Regions from separate parts of the Sphingomonas sp. ABOLG genome, predicted to be linked through region 2. Evidence: riboswitches for the same ligand, from Rfam matches in the RefSeq annotation. Region 2 holds a riboswitch; the other holds the start of a gene.
The links. A riboswitch is a leader RNA that binds a small molecule or an ion and turns the genes downstream of it on or off. The one in region 2 is predicted to bind cobalamin.
Positions count from the first base shown of each region.

Region 1: it holds a riboswitch for cobalamin, as region 2 does, so the genes downstream of both, CA236_RS12940 (TonB-dependent receptor) here and CA236_RS13950 (putative oxygenase MesX) in region 2, are expected to answer to the same signal.

Region 1 is NZ_QQWW01000010.1:99,814-104,229, reverse strand. It holds gene CA236_RS12945 (ABC transporter substrate-binding protein) at 1-67, opposite strand, end outside; gene CA236_RS12940 (TonB-dependent receptor) at 150-2,009, opposite strand; cobalamin riboswitch at 2,132-2,333, opposite strand; gene cobO (cob(I)yrinic acid a,c-diamide adenosyltransferase) at 2,355-2,969, opposite strand; gene CA236_RS12930 (hypothetical protein) at 3,013-3,414, opposite strand; gene CA236_RS12925 (hypothetical protein) at 3,479-3,673, opposite strand; gene CA236_RS12920 (DnaJ C-terminal domain-containing protein) at 3,875-4,416, shown strand, end outside.
Region 2 is NZ_QQWW01000012.1:40,300-44,715, reverse strand. It holds gene CA236_RS13960 (DUF2946 family protein) at 1-63, opposite strand, end outside; gene CA236_RS13955 (methionine synthase) at 153-1,181, opposite strand; gene CA236_RS13950 (putative oxygenase MesX) at 1,208-2,191, opposite strand; cobalamin riboswitch at 2,314-2,539, opposite strand; gene CA236_RS13945 (outer membrane beta-barrel protein) at 2,622-3,263, opposite strand; gene CA236_RS13940 (TonB-dependent receptor) at 3,392-4,416, opposite strand, start outside.

The sequences.
Region 1 (4,416 bases), on a different contig from region 2:
CGACGCGCGCCGGCGCCGCGCCGGAACAGCCGGCGAGCAACAGCGCAAGGAGCAGGATCAGCCGCATCGATCGTCAGCCTACCGCTCCCGTCCCCGCCCCGTCGCGATCAAAATGAACGCGATGAGGCGGGAACGGGCGCGGTGACGCCTCAGTCCAGCTTCACGCGAAGGCCGCCATAGGCCGCCCGCCCGATCGTGCCGTAATTGGCGACCACGCGGTAATCGGCGTCGAACACATTCTCGACCCGGCCATAGATCGACAGGCGATCATTCAGCGGCAGCTCGGCCCGCAGGTTCGCCAGCGTATAGCCGTCGAGCCGCACCCGATTGGCCGCATCATCGAAACTGTCGCCCACGGTCAGCACGGTCGCGCCCAGCGCCAGCCCGAAGGGGAAGCGATAATCGGCCGAGACGCTGACGCTGTCCGCCGGCCGCCGCGCCAGATCGTTGCCGACCAGCCCCGCGCTGCGGTTCTCGCTGTCGACATGGCTATAGGCCGCGTTGACGGTGAAGCGGTCGACCGGGCGCATCAGCAGCGCGAACTCGGCGCCCTTGGCACGCGTGCGCGCGATGTTGCTGTAGGTGAAGGTCAGCGCGTCGAAATCGATCTGGTTGCGCGTGCGGCGGTTGAAATAGGTCGCGCTGGCAACCAGCCGGCCGCCGATCAGCCGCTGCTCGATCCCTGCGTCCCAGCTCTTCGCGGTTTCCGGGTCGAGCGTCGGCGTGCCGTAGAAGGGCGCATACAGCTGGTACAAGGTCGGCGCCTTGAACCCCTCGGCATAGCTGGCGCGCAGCGTCGTGCCGGTCGGCAGCGTATAGGCGGCATTGGCGGCAAAGGTGGTGCGCTCGCCAAAGGCATCGTCATCGTCGTGGCGCACGCCCCCGGTGATGGCGAGGTCAGCGACGGGCGTCAGGATCACTTCGCCCCACACGCTCGTCGTGCCGCGGCTGAACCGGTCGGTGCCGTCGGCAAGGCGCGTCGTCTCATGCTCCGCCCCCAGCACGACGCGGATCTGGTCGGTCGCCTGCAGATCGCCCTTGTAGGTGTAGCGTTCGCTGCGCCCGCGCGACAGGAACAATGGCGCGGCGCCGACATCGGGATCGTAATTGTCGCGGTCGATATCGGCGATCTGGAACGCCAGCACGTTGCGGAACCGGCCGTCGAGGAAATCGGCGTTCAGCCCGGCATAGCCGTACAATTCCTGTGCCGTGGAATATTCGCGCGTATCGGCAAAGGCGAAGGCGGGCGCGGGAAAACCGTCGAGGTCGGTACGGCTGTCCGCCCAATAGCCACGCAGGTCGAGCCGGATGTTGGGCGCGAACGCCACTTCGACCCGGCCGCTGGCGCCATATTGGCGATAGCCGTCCCGTTCGGTGCCGCGATCATAAGCGGAAATGCCGTCAGTGCGCAGGTACCCGCCGGTGAGCGCACCGGAGACGATCCCGCTGCCGCCCGAAATGCCGCCGCTGGCGAACAGCGTATCCATCGCGCCATATTCGACATTGCCGCGCGCGCGCAGCTGCTGCGTCGGCGCCTGGGTGATCACGTTGACGACACCGCCGATCGCCTGGCTACCCCAGGGCACCGAATTGGGACCGCGCACCACCTCGACCCGCTCGACCGAGGCGGTGAGCAGATTGGCGAAATCGAACGCGCCGCCCGGTGATGAGGGATCGTTGACGCGAACGCCGTCGATCAGCGTCAGCGTCTGGTCCGCCTCCGCGCCCCGGATCCGCACGTAATTGACCGTGCCAACCCCGCCGTTGCGGGTCATCGTCACGCCCGGCGTCGTCTGCAACAGGTCGCTCAGCACCACCGTCTGCCGCTGTTCGATCGTCTCGCGGTCGATGATCGTCACCGCCTGGCCGGTGGTGTCGACATCCTGCGGCACGCCGCTGGCCGTCACCACGATATCGCCGCGCGGCGGCGCTTCCTGCGCCCCCTCCTGTGCGAGCGCGGGCGCGGCGATCAGGGTGGCGGATGCCGCCAGCCATTGGATGGTCTTCATTGTTCTTGCCCCAACAAAAGGGCTGCGGCCGGCGCCTTGCACAGCGCCGTCCGTCAGCCGATCCCTCTTGTCGTTCGCTCGAGGGTTTCGGCCTCGTCCGCCCGGCACACCCCGTCCGCGCGATGGATCGACGTGCGACCGGCAGGTCTCCTGGCTCTCGGTTCACCGTGCCGCCCGGCCTTCCCGGAAGCCTCAAGCTTCCAGTGGCGCGGATGGGCGACACTCGCCGATCACAGTTGCGGGGGCAGCGCGGGATCAGGCCGTTGGCCCTTCCCGACTTCCCTTTTCATCCCGTCTCCGGGAACCGTTCGCGGCCGCGCCCCTAGGATCAGCGGCGGGGGCGGGTCAATATTCGACGCCCTTTTGCGCGTTGAAGCCGGCGTTGAACGGGTGCTTCACCTCGCCGAACTCGGTCACCAGATCGGCGATTTCGACCAGCTCTGCCCGCGCGCCGCGCCCCGTGATGCAGATATGCTTGGTCAGCGGCCGCTCCTTCAGGAACGCCAGCACCTCCGCCGACGGCAGGGTATCGTCGGCGATCACGATGTTGAGTTCGTCGAGGATCACGAAGTCGATCTCGGGATCGAGGATCAGTTCCTTTGCCCGCTCCCAGCCGCGGCGCGCGGCGGCGATGTCGCGCGCGCGATCCTGCGTGTCCCAGGTGAACCCCTCCCCCATGCTTTCGAAGCTGACGAGGTCGGACGGGTGGTCGGTGAAGAAATGGCGCTCGCCGGTTTCCCACGTGCCTTTCACGAACTGCAGGATCGCCACGCGCATCCCCCAGCCGATCGAGCGGATCGCCATGCCGAAGGCGGCGGAGGACTTCCCCTTGCCGTTGCCGGTGTGGACGATCAGCAGCCCGCGCTCGAGCGTGCGGCGCGCCTGCATCTTTTCGCGCGCCACCTTCATGCGGCGCATCCGGTCATTGTGGCGGGCGTGATCGTCGGGTGCGTCGGTCATCCGCGCGCTATCGTCATGTGCCGCGCGGCTGGCAACCGGCGGCTCATTTCGCCGCGGCAGGCGCCTTCTTGTAGGGCACGAAATCGCCGAGCACGACGAAGCCGCGCGGGATGCGCGACGTACGATCGAGCAGCTGGAGCGAATCGGTCCGGCACAATTGCGGGCCGGCCCAGCGGTTCAGCAGCGCGTCGAAATCGTTGAGCTGGTCAGCGCCGGTCTGCGGCTCGTTCAGATACAGGGTGCTGCCGACGCGGTAGATGATCGCTTTCTTGTCGATGATCTGAGTCGACGTGATCGCGGTGGTGCTGATGCAGCGCACCGGCTCCCCGGCGACGCGCCCGGCGAGCGCCTTTTGCAATTGCACCTCCGGCGTGTCGCGCAGGGCTGCGGTGGCGGGAGCGGCCAGCACGGCCGCGGCGAGAAGGGCGGGTGCAAACATATTCATGCGGGAAGGCTGCGCCCGGCTTGCTGAACGCACGCTGACCATCGACAGGCCGGCGGCGGCACGATCAGCAGCGTGCGCAGACCTGTTTCGCCATCGGCGGCACGCCCTCGCCGTCCAGCGTCACCAGCCCGGCGTTCAGGTGAAGGCTGGTGGTCGACAGCCCCAGCATGTCCGCCATGCGCAGCGCCTCGCGGATGACATCGATCAACGGCCGGCCGGCATCGGCATATAGGTCAGGGGAGCACAGGTCGGATTGCATGGCGCGCGCCCTAGCCGCGTCGGCACGGCGCGGGAACCCCGCGGGCGGTAAATACCGCCGGGCGGAACGTTCCACCGGCCAGGCTGCTCGATCGCCCGCACAGCAAAGCCCTCCCCTCACGGATGCGGATGACGGATAACCTGCATTGCACTCGCTCGGGCGCTGCCCCACATAGCCGGGTAACACACCAACGGGGCAACAATGGCTGATCCATATTCGACGCTCGGCGTAGCGCGTGGCGCCTCCGAGGCCGAGATCAAGAAAGCATATCGCAAGCTCGCAAAGGAGCTGCATCCCGACCGTAATCAGGACAATCCCAAGGCGGCGGAACGCTTCAGCCAGGTCACCAATGCCTATGACCTGCTGAGCGACAAGGACAAGCGCGCCCGGTTCGACCGCGGCGAGATCGATGCCGATGGCAATCCCACCTCGCCCTTCGGGGCGGGCTTTGGCGGCGGCGGCTTTGCCGGCGGGCGCTCCGCCGGCGGCGGTTTCCGCAGCGAGGATTTCGGCGGCGCCGAGGGCGTCGACATGTCCGACATCTTCGAAGGGCTGTTCGGCGGCCGCGCCGGCGGGGCTGGCGGCGGCTTTTCCAGCGGCTTCGGCCGGCGGCAGCGCGCCGCGCCGCGCGGCGAGAATGTCGCCTATCGGCTGCGCGTCCCCTTCGTCGATGCCGCCGCGCTGGAGCCGCAGCGGATCACGCTGGCCGATGGCAAGACGATCGACCTGAAACTGCCGCCCGG
Region 2 (4,416 bases):
CGCCGCGGCACAGATCAGCACCGGGACGAGGCGTTGCGCCAACAGATTCCGGATCGCCCCCACGGCATCGCGGATATCGCCTGCGTGCGGCGGTGTCACTGGGACATTTTGTCGCCGGGGATAATCAGGTTGGGAAACGGGCGTCGCCGGCTTCAGCCGGTCAGTTCCTGCCGGACGATCTGCGCGCCAGCGCCCAGCGCCTTCAGCTTGCCCTGGGCCACGGCACGCGGCAGCGGGGCCATGCCGCAATTGGTGGCCGGATACAGTTTGTCCGCATCGACGAAGCGCAGCGCCTGGCGCAGCGTCTCGGCAACCTCCTGCGCGGTTTCGACCTGTTCGGTCGCGACGTCGATCGCGCCGACCATGACCTTCTTGCCCCGGATCAGTTCCATCAGATTCATCGGCACCCGCGAATTGCGGCATTCGAGCGAGATGATGTCGATGTTCGATTGCTGCAGGCGAGGGAAGGTTTCCTCATATTGCCGCCATTCGGAGCCGAGCGTCCTTTTCCAGTCGGTATTGGCCTTGATGCCATAGCCGTAGCAGATGTGCACCGCCGTCTCGGCGGTCAGCCCCTCGGCGGCGCGTTCCAGCGCAGCAATGCCCCAGTCGTTCGCCTCGTCGAAGAACACGTTGAACGCCGGTTCGTCGAACTGGATGATGTTGACCCCAGCCGCCTCCAGCTCACGCGCCTCCTGGTTGAGGATGCCGGCAAATTCCCACGCCAGCTTCTCCCGGCTGCGGTAATGCGCGTCGTACAAGGTATCGATCATCGTCATCGGGCCGGGGAGGGTCCATTTGATCGGTTGATCGGTCTGCGCACGCAGATAGCGGGCATCATCGACGAACACGGGACGGGGGCGCGACACGGGGCCGGTTACCGTCGGCACGCTGGCGTCGTAGCGATCGCGGATGCGCACGGTCTCGCGACGATCGAAGTCGACGCCGTTCAGATGCTCGATGAAGGTGGTGACGAAATGCTGGCGGGTCTGCTCGCCGTCGCCGATGATGGTGATCCCGGCCTGGCGCTGATCATCCACCGCAAGCCGCAGGGCGTCGCGCTGCGCATCCGCGAGTTCGGCATCGGCGAGCTTCCACGGCGACCAGAGCGTCTCCGGCGTGGCGAGCCACGCGGGCTTGGGCAGACTGCCGGCGGTGGTGGTCGGCAACACTGTGGTCATCATTGGATTCCTTGGGTGAATGGGGGTCACAGGCCGCACGTCGCTGACCATTGTTCGAGCATCGCGCCATGCGGGCGGATGACATGTTCCTCGGCAAAGCGGCCCTGCGCGACGGCGAGGCGGCTGCGTTCTTCGCGGTCGTAGGCGATGCGCGTCAGCGAATAATCCTGCCGCGTGAGGCTGGGCCGATAGTCATGCGCGGCGACCGAATTGGCGTTGTAGATTTCCGGCCGGTAGATCTTCTGGAAGGTCTCCATCGTCGCGACGGTGCTGGCCAGTTCGACATGGGTATAATCGTCGAGCAGCCGGCCCTGATGGTAGAAGGCGAGCGGGGCGGCGGCGTGCGGCGGCATGAAATAGCGCACCGCGAGGCCCATCTTGGCGAAATAGCTGTCGGTCGCGGAGTGATGCTCGCATCGATACTCCACGCCCAGGACCGGGTGGGAGTTGGTGGTGCGATGATAGATCTCGCGGCTGGAGACGCTGAGGCAGAACACCGGCGGCTTGCCAAACTGGTCGCGATAGGCGCTGGAGCCCAAGAAGTGCCGGAACAGCTTGCCATGTAACTCGCCGAACCCCTCCGGCGCACCGCCGCATGGGCTGCGCCGCTGGTAATCGGGCAGGCGGATGCTGAAATCATAGTCGCGGATGTAGGAGGACAGGCTGTTGCCGGTCATGCCGTCGGTCCACGCGCCGCTCTGCCGGTCGAGCACCGTCGTCGCCAGCATCTCGATCAGCGGCAGGCCGACCGGGTCGCCATCGGTGATCGCCAGGTGAGCGGAGACGATGCGCAGCGCGAGGGCGTAGCGATCACCGCCGGGATTGTCCCAGTGCATCAGTGCGTTGAAGCGATTGTCGATCATCCGCAGCGTGTTGCGCAGGTTCTCTGCCCGCGCCTCGCCCCGCGCCAGATTGGCGAAGTTGGTGGTCAGCCGCGTACTGTCGCCGGGCTGATAGTCCTCGTCAAAAGGGATGCTGCTGGTCGTGAACGTGAAACCGCTGTTCGTCATGACTCACCTGCTGTTGTACGAACAGGGGAGCCAGAGGGAGCGCGCACGTCATCGATGGTCCGCGATGGCAGTCACCATCCACGGTTCTCCGGCGCGATCCACCGGAGGAACCCCCGTCCGAGGAACGTTATCGCGTCGGAGGCAGGTCTCCTGGCTTGCGGGTCAACACGGCAGTTCCGGCCTTCCCGGACCCGTTACAGGGCCCAGTGACACGAAATGGAACTGCCGCTCTCCGCTCACAGTTGCGGGGGCAGCGCCGGAATCCGCCCCCTTCTGGAACGTCACCGGCTTCCCGTCTTAGCCCCATCGCCACGCCTGGCATGGGGAACCTCGACAGGGCCGGTTGAACATCATCCAACCAGCCCTGTCAATGCCGATATAAAGATATGTTTATATCCTGATGTCCGCTGCGGTCGTGCCGCTGCATTCATCAGAAACGAATGCCGATGCCGGCCACGACCTGATGCCGCTGCGGACGGAATTTGGAATAGGTGATGCCGTCGTCGAACTTGTCAGCCGAATAGTTGGTGAAGACGTATTCGAGCTTTCCATAGACGTTGTTGGCGACCATCACCTCGCCGCCGGCACCCAGATGGAAGCCGCCGTGATTGTCCTTGAACCGCACCCGTTCGTCATCGACGAAATCATCGGCCTCGAACTTCAGCTGGCCGTTGGAATAGCCGCCCTTAAGATAGACGACGCCCTGGTCCGTGACGTAGCCCGCCCGTGCGCCGACGGTGAAATTGCGTCCGCCCTTCAGACAGGCACGATCGCCGAACGGGCTGGTGTCGCAGTCCTTGATGGACGATCCCTCGACCCCGACATAGCCGCCAACCAGGAACCGGCTGTCGGTGACATAGTCATAGCCCGCTTCGATACCGTAAGTGACGCCGCTCTTTCCGTTCTTGTCGGAAATGTCTACCAGAGGGTCGCGAAATTCAGTCTTGAACTCACCCCGGTCCCAGCCGAACCGGGCTTCGACGCGACCGCTGGATTGGATCGCCCCGGCGGATTGCGCCGCAGCGGGCGCAGCGATGAGGATCGCAAGCGCGGTCCCGATGAAATACTTCATATCGCCTCACTCTCTTTGGCCGGATCACTCTTTACCGACACCCGCGACATAAGCGCGGCCCAAGCCACGGCATATCGGGAGATGCACGTATCGCGCGGCGCATGGTGGAAATGCGCCGCCGAAACCGATCAGAAGCGAAAGCCGAGTGTCGCCATGACGTTGCGCGGCGCGGCCATGAAGCAGTCGCCACGCGCCAGGCAGGAGGCGAAGGCGCGTTCGTCGAACAGATTGGTCGCGTTGACCGCGAGACGCCACTGGTTCCAGCTGACCTCCGCCAGCGCGTCCACGGTAGTACGTGCGGGCGTCACGATCGTGTAGAGCGTGCCGGGCGCAATCGCGGGGTTGAGGGCATAAGGATCGAGCGGGCCGGTCGACTTGCTGTTGCCGCTGTAGACGATGCCGGCACCGAGCCGCAGCTGCGGACCGTCCGCGCTGGTCGCGAAGGTCTTCGTCGACCACAAGGATGCGGTGTGCCGCGGCATGTAATCGAGGCTGGTGTTCACTTCCGAATCCAGCTCGCTGTAGCCGTAGTTCAGCAGCAGTTCGAAATTGCCCGGCAGCGTGTGGCTGGCCTCGAATTCGAACCCCTTGGTCGTGAGCTCGCCGGACTGAGTGGTCACGTTGTTGGCGAGGTAGAGGACGCGGTTGCGCTCCTTGATGTGGAATCCGGTGACGGTGACGAGCGTGGTGGGCGCGGGCTGCCACTTCACGCCGGCTTCATATTGCGTGCCGGTCTGCGGTCTGAACGGATTGCCCGGAACACCGCCGGGCCCGGACAGCCGCCCGGCGATCGGCAGGAAGCTTTCGGTATAGCTGAAGAAAGGCGAGATGCCGGCGCCGATCTCCCCGATAATGCCGGCACGGAAGGTGGTGGCGTTGTCTTCCTGCCCCGACGAATTGGTGACATGGTCCCGGCGGGCGCCGACGATCACCGAGACACGGTCGAACAGACGGATCTGGTCCTGCACGTACACACCGAGCTGCTTTTGCGATTCATTGACGAACGGACCCGTCGGATCGTAGGTCAGCAGTGCATCGTAATCGATGTCATAGAGGTCGACGACCTCCAGCGCAGGCGACAGCGCTACGCCCCGCTTTCCGACCTTGTTCCAGCTATAGTCCAGCCCGACAAGCAACGTGTGTTCGACATTGG